DNA from 3 places in the Caproicibacter fermentans genome. Region 1 is predicted to be linked to each of the others. Evidence: riboswitches for the same ligand, from Rfam matches in the RefSeq annotation. Region 1 holds a riboswitch; each other region holds the start of a gene.
What was found. A riboswitch is a leader RNA that binds a small molecule or an ion and turns the genes downstream of it on or off. The one in region 1 is predicted to bind cyclic di-GMP.

Region 2: it holds a riboswitch for cyclic di-GMP, as region 1 does, so the genes downstream of both, HCR03_RS08700 (RNA polymerase sigma factor sigma-70 region 4 domain-containing protein) here and HCR03_RS16260 (cysteine-rich KTR domain-containing protein) in region 1, are expected to answer to the same signal.
Region 3: it holds a riboswitch for cyclic di-GMP, as region 1 does, so the genes downstream of both, HCR03_RS19095 (sensor domain-containing diguanylate cyclase) here and HCR03_RS16260 (cysteine-rich KTR domain-containing protein) in region 1, are expected to answer to the same signal.

What each region holds. Positions count from the first base shown of each region.
Region 1 covers NZ_CP060286.1:3,271,019-3,275,227, reverse strand. Annotated here, with positions in the region: gene HCR03_RS16270 (2-hydroxyacyl-CoA dehydratase subunit D) at 1-1,065, shown strand, start outside; gene HCR03_RS16265 (acyl-CoA dehydratase activase) at 1,070-1,879, shown strand; cyclic di-GMP riboswitch class I at 1,899-1,987, shown strand; gene HCR03_RS16260 (cysteine-rich KTR domain-containing protein) at 2,067-2,258, shown strand; gene HCR03_RS16255 (helix-turn-helix transcriptional regulator) at 2,343-2,684, opposite strand; gene HCR03_RS16250 (sigma-70 family RNA polymerase sigma factor) at 3,236-3,661, shown strand.
Region 2 covers NZ_CP060286.1:1,753,978-1,758,186, forward strand. Annotated here, with positions in the region: gene HCR03_RS08685 (IS110 family RNA-guided transposase) at 1-529, opposite strand, end outside; gene HCR03_RS08690 (DUF4367 domain-containing protein) at 883-1,788, shown strand; gene HCR03_RS08695 (hypothetical protein) at 1,801-2,223, shown strand; cyclic di-GMP riboswitch class I at 2,248-2,338, shown strand; gene HCR03_RS08700 (RNA polymerase sigma factor sigma-70 region 4 domain-containing protein) at 2,695-3,186, shown strand; gene HCR03_RS08705 (ATP-dependent DNA helicase) at 3,704-4,209, shown strand, end outside.
Region 3 covers NZ_CP060286.1:3,855,943-3,860,151, reverse strand. Annotated here, with positions in the region: gene HCR03_RS19105 (acyl-CoA dehydratase activase) at 1-699, shown strand, start outside; gene HCR03_RS19100 (2-hydroxyacyl-CoA dehydratase) at 711-2,009, shown strand; cyclic di-GMP riboswitch class I at 2,110-2,193, shown strand; gene HCR03_RS19095 (sensor domain-containing diguanylate cyclase) at 2,239-3,561, shown strand; gene HCR03_RS19090 (MBL fold metallo-hydrolase RNA specificity domain-containing protein) at 3,612-4,209, opposite strand, start outside.

The DNA.
Region 1 (4,209 bases):
GGTAGCTACTGCGTGATGGTGCCGGATGAAATGATATACGCATTCGGCTACAGGCCGCTGCGCTTATGCGCTGGGCACAGCGTTGCGGCGATGATCGGGGATGAGATCGTCCCGCGTGATGCCTGCCCAGTCCTGAAGGCAACTGCCGGTTTTCACGCAATGCGCGTCATGCCGATCTATCAGCAGTGCAGGCTGGCAGTGCTGCCGATGACCTGCGATGGCAAGCGAAAAAGCGCTGCGCTTTTGTCGCAGTACCTTCCGGTTATTCCCTTGCCAATTGAAATGGATAAGTCGGAGGAACGCTTTGCGCAGAACCTGCAAAACATGCATGCTCTCATGAAAAGTATTTCCAAAGAAACGGGCCGCAGGTTCTCCAACCGGAAACTGATTGAATCCTGCAAAAGCATTAATGCGGCACAGCAGGAAGCATATAAACTATACGGCTTGCTCTCATCCGACAATCCGCCTGTCACGGGTTCACAGGTTATGGCTGTGCTGAACAGCTATTGCTATGATACGCCGGAAAGCTGGGCGCAGCACGCGAAAATACTAAATGCCGGACTTTCCCAAAAAGCAGCTGCCATGCAGCCTTTGAAAAGGAAAAAGCCGCGTATCTTTATCGCAGGCTCTCCCATTACATTTCCAAACTATAAACTGCCGTTTTTGATGGAAGGTCTGGGGGCACAGATTGTCGGAGACGAGACGTGTATGGCGGGGAGGCTTTTATATGACCCCGTTGTTCCTGATGAGTACAGTACAGACGGCATCTTACGTGCGCTTACGGCGCGATATGTCTGCGCATGTACGTGTCCGGTATTCGAGCAGACGGACGATCGCCTCAGCAGTCTCACAGAAAAACTGCGTCAGACGAAAGCGGAGGGCGTTATTTATCATATCCTGCGCGGCTGCACGCCTTACGACTTCGAATTGTCCATGGTGGAACAGCTGGCAGATAAGCTTGATATTCCGGTTCTGCGTGTGGAAACAGATTTCTCCGCCGAGGATGCAGAACAGGTAAAAATCCGTCTGGAAGCGTTTGTTGAATTGATAGAACAAAGGAGATAAATACATGGGAAACTATTATGTGGGGCTGGATGCCGGTTCGACATACCTGAAAGCGGCATTGATAAAGGATAACTGTGTTTTAGGCGCTGAACTTCTTCCAACAGGCATCGACTGTGAGGAAACTGCGGCCAAATTGCTGGAAAAGATCTATGCGAGCCAAAGTATCACACGCAATGATATCGCCGTAATCACCGCAACCGGATACAGCAGGCGCAGTATCGGCCTCGCAGATGCCACAATTTCAGAAATCACCGCTCATGCCTGCGGTGTACAATTGACAGCCCCTGAAAACGTGCATCCGCGCTTGATCATTGATATCGGAGGCCAAGACAGCAAGATCATCAGCCTTGGCCCCGATGGACATATCGTTAATTTTACAATGAATGATAAATGCGCCGCTGGAACAGGAAAGTTCTTGGAGGTCGTGGCTGATCTTCTGGAAACTACCATTGATCAGATTGCTTCGCTTGCGAAAGAGAGTACAGACCCCTGTCAAATCAACAGCACCTGCGCCGTTTTCGCCCAGACGGAAGTGATCTCTCTTCTTGCTCAAAAGAAAAGCCGAAGTGATATCCTTGCAGGTATGCATATAGCCATGGCAAACCGTATCGCCAAAATGGCGCGTAAATATAAGTCGGATGGCGATGTGATGATGACCGGAGGCGGCGCTAACAATGATGCTCTTCGATCTGCGTTGGAAGATGAACTGATGTGCGATATTTACAAGGCAAATTATCCGCAGTTCAACGGCGCAATCGGAGCTGCTTTAATTGGCAGGCATAACACTGAAAAAATGCAGGTCCAAATTTCTTAATTTAGCATATAAAATTAAATATCAGAAAAGGCAAACTGACCGAAAGGCAGGGGCATAAAGCCAAGAGTCTAAGGTAAATAAACGTACTATGATAGTCTGGTTGCAAAAAACATATCTTGACTCTGCCACTCCGGATAGAGTCAAGATATGTTTTGATTATGAATGATAAAACTATGACAGGAGTGATATTACGACGGAAATCAAATGGGTATTATGCCCTGTTTGTAATAACAAGACACGTCTAAAAATCCGTGAGGATACAATCCTTAAAAACTTTCCGCTATTTTGTCCTAAGTGCAAACATGAGACACTAATAAATGTACGACATCTGAAAATATCAGTTATCAAAGAGCCAGCCGCTGAGACGCAGAGCCGATAACATGTGAGATTAATCACAGTTATCGGCTCTCCTTGTACATGATCTATAAAGTTGATTGTACTTGTGGTTAAGTTAGTTCAAATACTATCCCTTGTTTTCATGGCGGAGTTCTTTCCAAATACCTCTTGCTGATGCAATAGCAATTTGCTGTTCTTGCTCGTTAGCATCCCGGAACTCCCGAATAAATTGTTCCTGCTCTGGCGTACCAGTTACATCCTCGGGACGAAAAATAAGATCAGCTGGAATACTTAATTCTTGAATGATTTTATAAAGGACCTCAAATGTTGGATTTCGTTTTCCAGTTTCAATGGCAATGATGGTTCTTAAAGAAACTTCTATTTTGTCAGCAAGCGCTGTTTGTGTCATTCCGCGCGATATACGGGCTCCTTGAATGATAGTACCCATTCGCTTCATGTCATAGTGCATTATGTATCACCTCTTATCTAAGTTTAGTAGAAAAAAGATGATTACATAATGTGGTTGTGCGTCATATTTGCATGCAACATATTTCACAAAAATAACAGCCGGACAAGGCAAGAAAAAAAAGACTGCTTTGGCGGGTTATATTAATGCATCCAAAATCAAATGAGTCACCTGCCAAAGCAAACTGAAAGGAGCTTTGGCAGATGTTGTTTTTACTACCAAAATACCACTTTTATAGAAAGGTGGCAGTTTAGCAGATGGCCTGAATATTCTATGGGCAATCTTCCAAGGTAATCGCTTAAAAAAAGTTATTGCTCCATAAGGATAAATTCTAACCTTGCATATGCAAGCTATGACATAATAGTATGTAATTTGTATCAATTTCGACGTACCATGCGGAGGATATTCTGCTTTGGTACGTTTTTTATCTTCTTTTCTCTGGATAAATATTTCTGGTACGTTAGACGCGGTGTGATATAAAGCCCCTCTGCCGCTCCCCTCCATCCTCTGTTTCGATTTGCCCAAGCCTAAAAATCGAAACGGAGGAAAAGAAAATGGTCAAGATCAATCTGCGGGACTATTATCCCGATTTTTATACCACCGACTGCATCATTGAGGTACCGGACGAGGTTGCGGCACTCATGGATTCCTATGAACACGCCGAAGCCGCCTACTATCTGCGGAGATACCGTCATAAGGCGTATTACTCTCTGGATCGCGGCGACGGCATCGAGCGTGACATCCTGTTCGTGTCCCTGTCCCCCTGCGAAATCTATGAGCGCAAAGTGACGGCTGAGCAGCTTCACGCTGCCATCGCCGCCTTGCCGGATAAGCAGGCCAAGCGCATCTATGCTCATTACTTCTTGGGAATGAGCAAAAGTGCCATTGCTAAGGCAGAAGGGGTAAATAAAAGTCAAATCTCACGTTCTATCAATAAGGCGCTGAAAAATATGGAGGCAGTCCTCAAAAATTTCATTTAAGGGAGCAACTTTTGCCCTGAAGATGAAAAGGCTTATGAGGGATATGTTTTTATTCTTCGCTGAACCTTGAAAATCGAATAAGGGACAAGCCGGATACATACCGCAAGCAGCGGCATACAGGGAGCCGGACGGCGGGCGCGCCACGATCTTTCCTTACGCGGGAGAGGGGATGATTGATTTTCAGCGTAACGGAAAGGGAGCGAAAAACATCAGCGCCGTAAGCAGAACAGCGTCTTTCAGACGCAGGGCGGCTCTGCGGCAAGCATCTGTATGCAATGAAACTTCCGTTCAGTCACAGTCCGAGGCGTGCAGAGCCAAATTTGGAATTTGGCTCGAAACCGCTCGCAGGCAATGAGAACGGCCCGCCATCAGAATGGGGGGAGGTGCGATTCCTATGGTAACAGGTACGCCGCCTGTTCGTCCGGAATGTCTGTAAACATAAAAAGCAAATCGAAACAAGGGGACAGCCGCGCCGAAACGCGCCAGCCGTATGACTGCTCTATCTTATAATCGGCGCGGCTGTCATTTTTATATGGGTATGGTTTGGA
Region 2 (4,209 bases), 1.5 Mb from region 1:
TTTCCTGAGCCAACCCAGAGCACTTGAGAAACAGGTAATTCGCAAAACGCTGCTTTTCCCGCGTTAGGTTCTGGACAGAGAAAAAGCGTGCTCTGGTTAGTGTTTGAAGGGCCTTGTAGCGATAATCGTCCATGTAAACCTCTGAGGCAATTCTGCCGAATCTGAGATGGTCGGCAATCACGAAGGCATCCACGAAATCGTTCTTGGGCAGATCGGAATAGGCTTCCTTGAACTTTCTGACCTGCTTGGGATTGAGAACATGGATCTTCCGTTGAAACCGTCCCAATCTGCCATCTTCCCGGAGCGCATAAACGAGGCAGTCCCCATAGATGGAGGTGGCCTCAAGGCCAATCATCACGTCGCTGAGCTGCATCGCGGTAAGTGCGGACACAATTCTCTCAGACATCAGTTTAGCACCACCACGGTTGTTCTGCACGGAAAAGCTGCTGTGTTTGGCTCCATCCGGCTTCATGAGGTAAGCGACGTTATTTTTGCTGCTCACATCAATGCCAACGTAAAGTGGATTCAAAAATATCACCTCCCCCACAGTGGGATTTTCAAGTCGGCAGGTTTTAAGATACCCATGATAACCGGAGCATCAGCAACCTCGCGTATTAGAATCATTCCGGAAAAGGCCAATGCGATATCCCTCACTGCTAAAAGGGCGGCCTTGCTTCCGGCAAACAGCTAATGAGTTTGCAGCTAACTTCCGGCTCAGGGGAACAGACTATCTGTGAAGCAGCCTTACGGCCCAACAGGAGGAATTAGAGCTTGTCCCTGCCGACTTGACAGCATTATATCACGGGCATCTCAAAGCCTGCCGGTATTCTATTTTTGGGGCGTTTTCGCCCTACAAAACTTATTATACGAGGAGGTTATTGAATGTCAGATAGTACATGTGATAATTCTTACATTGAGCTGGAAAAGCTCAGCGTTCCAGAGTTGGAATCATTGCTTCAACAGAATTTTGTAGCGACAAATGAGGATAAACTGGACACTGACTATATCATGAAGATCACAGAATTAATTTGTAAGAAAGAGAAAGAATCGTCTAATTATGAAACGGTCAATGTAGATCAAGCATGGAATGAGTTTAAGACTTACTACAATACTCAGGTTGGAAAGACAAATTTATTATATAAAGAAGAGGCTTTGAAGGATAACAAAATTACGCCTGCCGTTGTCCCGTTAGAAAAAAAAAATGCAAAGAAAAAGCAATATACTTTACGCCGTACAGTAATTATGTCAGCAATAGTGTTAGCCTGCTTGATTGCGATGGTATCTATTCCAGTTCTCGGTTATGGTAGTGTTTTTCAGATGATTGGTCATTGGACAGCAGAACAATTTAAATTTGGCCAGACTTCGACATCTTCTGAGCAGGCAAGTTCCGATAAAATTAAAAGTAAATATGCTAGCCTTCAGGACGCATTGCGTCAATATGGAATTAATGCAGCAGTTATACCAAAGGATATTCCTTCAGAATTTAAGTTGCAAGAAGTATGGGTACAGGAATACCCCGAAACTGGTGATGTTGAATTTAGTGCACCATATGTGAATGGAGATGATGACATCGTCATAACAATTATTCAACATAAGGGAGGGATTAATAAGAATTTCGAAAAAGGTGAACAGGACGTCCAAAAATATTTGTCAGGAAATATTGAGCACTATATCTTTCATAATGATGATTTCATCACTGCTGCTTGGTACGTCGGCTCTCTAGAATGCTCTATTAATACGACATTATCCGTTCCTGAGTTAGAAAAAATGATTGATTCTATTTATTAAGGAGGAAAAAAAATGAAAAAGAATAAAATTTTGGCATTTGTTTTCTTACTCGTGTTTACTTTTTCTTTGAATGTTCCGGCTTATGCGGCAGTGCAAGAAAGTCATCAAATCAGTTCATATTCGATAAATGCTTTGCCAGCGTCGAATGGCCGAATAGCAGTCGAGTTTTCAGTTGTTGCAAATTATCAAATGGCACAGATCGGCGCAGAAAGTATAGTAATCTATGAAAATGAAGGTACATATTGGCAATATGTTAAGACCTTTACACAAAGCGACAGTGGAATGACGAGAAGCAATGCTTTCAATTATGGAAATACGATTTACTATAGCGGAACTCCCGGAAGGGAATATAGAGTTTCTGTAACAATATTTGCTAAAGATAGTTCTGGAAGCTCGGATTCTCGGTCAGAGTCTTTCTATGTCACTGTGGTCTAATGCTAAATCTAATAAAAAACGGTAAACGCATATGGGCAAACCTATCTAAAGATAGGGACGCAAAGCCGAGGGTCTAAAGCGCCTTTCAAAGCGTTATGATAGCCGGGCTGCCAAAAACCTCGCAGAGCCTGCCCTTTTTGGGCAGGCTCTTGCCATCTTTTACGGCTTTTGACGGATAATTAGGGCTCTAAATACAAGACTCTCGCCGTATGCAAATGGCGTAAGGAGTTTTGTATGACTATTTGCCCTGATCTTTCCGGGAGGCAGAAATAAAGACGGCGGGTTCCGTACATATCTTCCTCAAATAAATCAGTATGTCAAAGAATCAGCACTTTGCTTTTGGGGGCAAAGTGCTGATTCTTTATTTTCGACAAAATTCCTCCGTTATCGACCTGGATTCATAAAATATTGCCGTGGTCCACCCTCCGATCTGTTTTTGCATTTCAGCAAAACAGATCGGAGGAAAGGACTATGAAAAATTATAAGGAAAACGATTATGCTCTGAATAAGTTCAGTCAAGGCATTGTCTATAAATTTGCGGATCGGATTGTGGAAATCACACTATCGGATTACCTTGCGGAAAACCCCGATAAAACTGAACAGGATTTTTTGGAATTGAAAGCTTTGTCGGATGAAATCTACCACCAGCAAGACGTAACCGAAAATCGGACAAGCCGTCTGAATGTCAGCATCACCGGATTGGAAGAAACGGAACAACTTGCCACGGTATTCCTTGATACGGAGCTGATACATAGAAGCGATGTGAAAAAGGCCGTGAAAGCCGCACAGAAGCTCCTTGAAAGCGGCCTTTTGACAGAGGTGCAAAGGCGGCGGTTCCTATTGCATTTCTATCTAGGGCTGTCAATCCGCCAGATTGCAGACAGAGAGTCCGTACATCAAAGGGCCGTATGGGACAGCTTACAGTGGTCAGCAAAAAAATTAAAAAAATTTTTTAGTGAGTGACTCGTCACCCCCCTCGTTTTTTGACGTTGGGTGAAAGGACCTTTTAGAATTTCCTTTCGCTTGTACGTTGAAAAGTGAATACGGTTGTGATGGGTACTTTACCGGCAGAAACAAGCGACATACCGGGACACGCCAAGACGAGGGCTTTGCCCTCCGAGCGAGAATGTCTGCGGCTGTTACGCTCTGTGGTGGGGCGGATTGCGATAATCCCTGCCGGCGATCATGATACTTCTGCTTTGAACGCTTCACCGCATTGAGCAGCCCGGCAGGACGGCCGGGAAAACGCATCACCCTCATTTGAGAAAGAATGAGGGGCGGCTTTTATGGAGCTCGGCAATACCGGCCGGGACACCTACCACACCTTTGCTTTAGATGCAACCAATCTATCGTAATCTATGGGAGCGATAGAAACCATGCGGCGGAACAGGCTTACAAGTCAGCAGACTTCCAAACCCTTTTCCTGCTTCCGCCGCATTCTTGTGTCGCTCCTTTAGGTAGCAAAGGAGGCTTAAAAGCTATGAACAAACCCGTCTGCATGGCGGATATTCAAAACAAGATTTATGAAGCAGGGCTATTCCGGCCTGAGGAACGCATTGTACTGTCGGCCGGAAACTATGTGCTTTTAGAATACTATTCCGGAAAAACCTACAGTTACCGCATGATAGAATTAACGACCTTAAAGGCAAAACGCCTTTTTTCAAGGCAAAATCCTCTGAACGAAGGCGGCTATCAAAAGGCAATAGACAAAATGCTTTCACAGGCAGCGAACGCGGAAAGAAATGTGCCGCAGCCCAGCGCCGACCGTAGGGCAAGAAATCTTCTGCGTCATATTTTTGTAAGCATCCTGCCAAAACACGGGATGGAATACCGGGAGAATCAGGCCGCCCTCTCGCTGGAAATGCTTCAGGCTTTGCAGGAAAACAAGCTGGCTCTCTGCGAAGCCGAGGTAGGAACGGGAAAAACCCATGCCTACATATTGGCGGTTACAGTCCATAATCTGTTTAGTGAACGCAGGTTGCCAAC
Region 3 (4,209 bases), 580 kb from region 1:
TACAACTTCGACGAAGGAATCTCCGACAACCATTACAACTGCCCGGTTGTCGCCTATTATCCGGAAGTGATCGCCGCCAACATGAGCACTCTCGAGGGCCGCAACCTGATTCACGATTACGTCGGCATTCACCGCAAGCGCGACTTCCCGGTCAAAATGCACGCCATTCTGCAAAAAAGCTTTCCTGACATCACCGTGCGAGAAGTGAAGCGCGCTGCGAAAGCGGCATACGGCGAATACGACCGGTACATGGAACAGGTCCGGCAAAGGGGCGACGAGATGATCGCGCAGGCGGAGCGGGAAAAGCTTCCGATCATTATTCTAAGCGGCCGGCCTTATCATTTGGATCCGGAAATCAACCACGGCATCGACAAGCTGATCGTCAGTCTGGGCGCCGCCGTCATTACGGAGGACATCGTCAGCCGAAGAGTCGGCAAAGTACATACGGATGTTTTAAACCAGTGGACATATCACGCAAGACTGTACGCCGCGGCAAAATACGTCTGTTCCAGACCGGATATGAATCTGGTTCAGCTGGTTTCGTTCGGCTGCGGAGTCGACGCGATTACAACCGATGAAGTCCGAAGGATTCTGGAAGAGGGCGATAAAATCTACACGCAGATCAAAATTGATGAAATCACAAACCTTGGCGCGGTGAAAATCAGGCTGCGCAGCCTGTTCGCCGCTCTGGAACCGTGAGGGGTGCGACTATGGCAAAGCTGAAATACAACAAGCAGGGGCGTCTTCTGTTTACAAAGGAAATGAAAAAGGATTACACCATCCTGTGTCCGATGATGGCGCCGATTCACTTCCGGCTGATTGTCAATGTTATGAAAAACTGCGGCTATCATTTTGAACTGCTGAGCACAACCGGTCCCAACATCGTACAGGAGGGGCTCAAATACGTTCATAACGACACCTGTTACCCTGCTCTTCTTGTCATCGGGCAATTTATTGACGCGCTGCATTCCGGAAAATACGACCTAAACAAGACCGCGCTGATTATAACCCAAACCGGCGGCGGTTGCCGCGCCTCCAACTACATCCATCTGCTGCGCAAGGCGCTGAAGAAAGCCGGCCTGGAACAGGTTCCCGTGATTTCTCTTAATCTGTCGTTTCTGGAACGGAACCCGGGCTTTCAGATCACGCTTTCCATGGTGCGGAAATTTGTCGCAGGCGTTGTTTACGGCGACGCGCTGATGCTGCTGCACAATCAGACGGAGGCTTACGAAATCAATAAGGGTGACAGCGGGCAAAAGGTTGAAAAATGGATTGCGGACCTTTCGGAGCAGTTTAACCGGGGCCGCGGCCTGTCTCTGAAAGAACAAAGGAAAAACCTGAACGCGATCGTTCAAGATTTCGCCGCCGTTCCGGTTCGGAAAACGCCAAAGGTCAAAGTCGGTATCGTCGGCGAAATCTATGTGAAATACGCTGCGCTGGGGAACAACAATCTGGAGGAATTTCTGCGCGGGCAGGACTGTGAAATCAACGTTCCCGGTATTATGGGCTTCGCGCTGTTCAAGGTGGACAACCGTCTGGAGGACATCCGCCTGTACGGGGGAAGCCCGGCGAAAAAATTTGTGGTGCAAAAACTGATGAACTACCTGACGAAAATGCAGGACATTCTGATTGACGCGGTCAAAACCGAGCCAAAGTTTCTTGCACCGACTCCTTATACTCACACCAAAAGCCTTGTCAAGGACATTATCGGTTACGGTGATAAAATGGGAGAAGGCTGGCTGCTGACGGCCGAAATGATGGAGCTGACCGAACAGGGCTATGAAAACATCGTCTGCGCGCAGCCGTTCGGCTGTCTGCCGAACCATATCTGCGGCAAGGGTATGATCCACAAAATCAAAGCCGTTGACGAGCGCTCCAACATCGTTCCAATCGATTACGACCCCAGCGCGACCAGAGTCAACCAGGAAAACAGGATCAAGCTGATGCTGGCCGTGGCAAGAGAAAAACTTCCAAATCAGAAAGGAAATATTAACCAACAGAGTAAATAAATATTTGTTTATTTCTCCAGAATTATCTTTTCCGGATAAAAACATATTGCATAGATTCTTTTTGTGATTTATACTTTTCTTATGCAATAGTTCCTGCCAATAAGTAAAATGGCAAATCCGCCGAAAGACGGAGACGCAAAGCCAAGGGGCTAAACCCGACAGGGCATGCCAGCCGGTTGCACTTTTCACCGCAAATTCTCATGCGGTGATGGATTGGAGGAGTCATTCCGTGAAAGGGAAATCGTTCTGGTTTTTGATTTTAGGTTTTTCATTGTCCGAAATTCTGACCGCGTTACTGACAGACGGATTCCATAGAATTGCGGCGGAATCCGTGATCCTCTCCTCATTGGTTTCACTCGTCCTTCTTTTGGCGATCTGGTACCGTTATGTAGACAAACCAACCTCTGATTTTCTGGATGCGATCAACCGGGCGATGAGGGGTGATTTTCGCGCCCGATTTTCCTGTTATGATGAAAACGATAATTTTCATCGGTTGTCCGTTTCTTTCAACCGTCTGATGACCTGCGTTGAAAATCAAACGGAAGAATTGAAAGAAAGCCGAAGACTGCAAATTCAGCTGTATGAAAATGAAAAGATATACAGGTCCGCGCTTGAATTAACCTGCGAACGCATCTTTGAGGCGGACTTGACCCATAACCGTCTGATTTACGGGCTTGAGGGTTATCAAAGAGCTTTTTCATTCTTAAACACCGAAATGTTTGACGATATGATTCACAGCATTGCGGATCATGCCGTTTATGAAGAAGATCAAGAGAAATTTTTTCAAACCTTCGACCGGCGAAACCTGCTGGAAACTTTCCGTGCTTCGCAAATCCCCGAGATCACCCTTGAATACCGCCAGCGGCTGCCTTCCGGCACATTAAAATGGGTTTCTTCTTCCGTCATCCGGAGCGGGAATTCCGGTGACGGGCTGAAAGTGATCGGTTACGTCAAGAATATTGACGAGCGTAAAAAACAGGAGCTGGAAATTTTAAAGCAGTCGCGCAAAGACGGTTTGACAGGCATTTACAACAAGAGCTTCACCCAAACTCTGATTGAGGATTTTCTGGCGGGGACGGGAAAGAGCGGCCGCCACGCCGCCATCATGATCGACATTGACAATTTCAAGCGGATCAACGATACGCTGGGGCACATTCAGGGGGATACGGCTCTTTCACAGGTTGCGCAGAAATTGTCCGGGCTGTTTCGCTGCTCCGATATCGTGGGCAGAATCGGCGGCGATGAATTTTTTGTGTTTATGAAGGACTATTCCTCCTCCGACACCCTAACGGAAAAACTGAACGCGGTCAAAAATCTGTTCGGCGAAATCCGCCTTGAGGACTCTTCGTACCGAGTCAGCGGCAGTGTCGGCGTGTCCCTGTATCCGGAAGACGGAGCGGAATATCGGGAACTATACAAAAAAGCGGATCACGCACTGTATTATTCAAAAGCCCACGGTAAAAACCAGTACCATATTTATGTCGGAAACACGGCGGAAAATCAGAAGGACGTTTCTTCTAAGATGCAAATGATTCAAAATCCGGCTACATAGGCTGCAGAGAAAATGGCCCGCGCACTGCGCGGGCCATTTTCCGTTATCTTTCAGCGGCTCCACTTGTCACAGAGCGAATTGATCTGATCCGCAAATTTTGCGAGGTCCTTGTTTGCGCCCCCCTCGTTTTCCTGAATCACGCGCGTCAGACGGCGTCCAGCCTCCACCAGACGCGCGAACGCGGCCTGAACCCTTCTGGCCTTTGCCTTCGCATGCATGGGTTCGACGCCCTCATTCACAATCGAATTGCTCAAAAGATCCGCAACGGCCTGGAAATTCGGGGCATAGGCCTGGTAGCCGAGGGCGTTGAGGTTTTCCGTAAACTCACGGCAGATTTCCTGCTCGCCGTGCACGACGAACACACGTCTGGGTTTCTGCGTAAACGCGCCGATCCAGCGCAGAAGTCCGTTGTGGTCCGCGTGGCCGGAAAGAGCTTTAAAATTATGAATCTGTGCCTTGACGGCGATCTCCTCGCCGAACAGCTTCACCTGTTTTGCTCCGTCAACCAGAATCCGGCCGAGCGTGCCGTTGGCCTGATACCCGACAAAAACGACGGCGCACTCGCTCCGCCACAGATTGTGCTTTAAATGATGGCGGATGCGGCCCGCTTCACACATTCCGCTTGAGGAAATAATCACTTTGGGAACG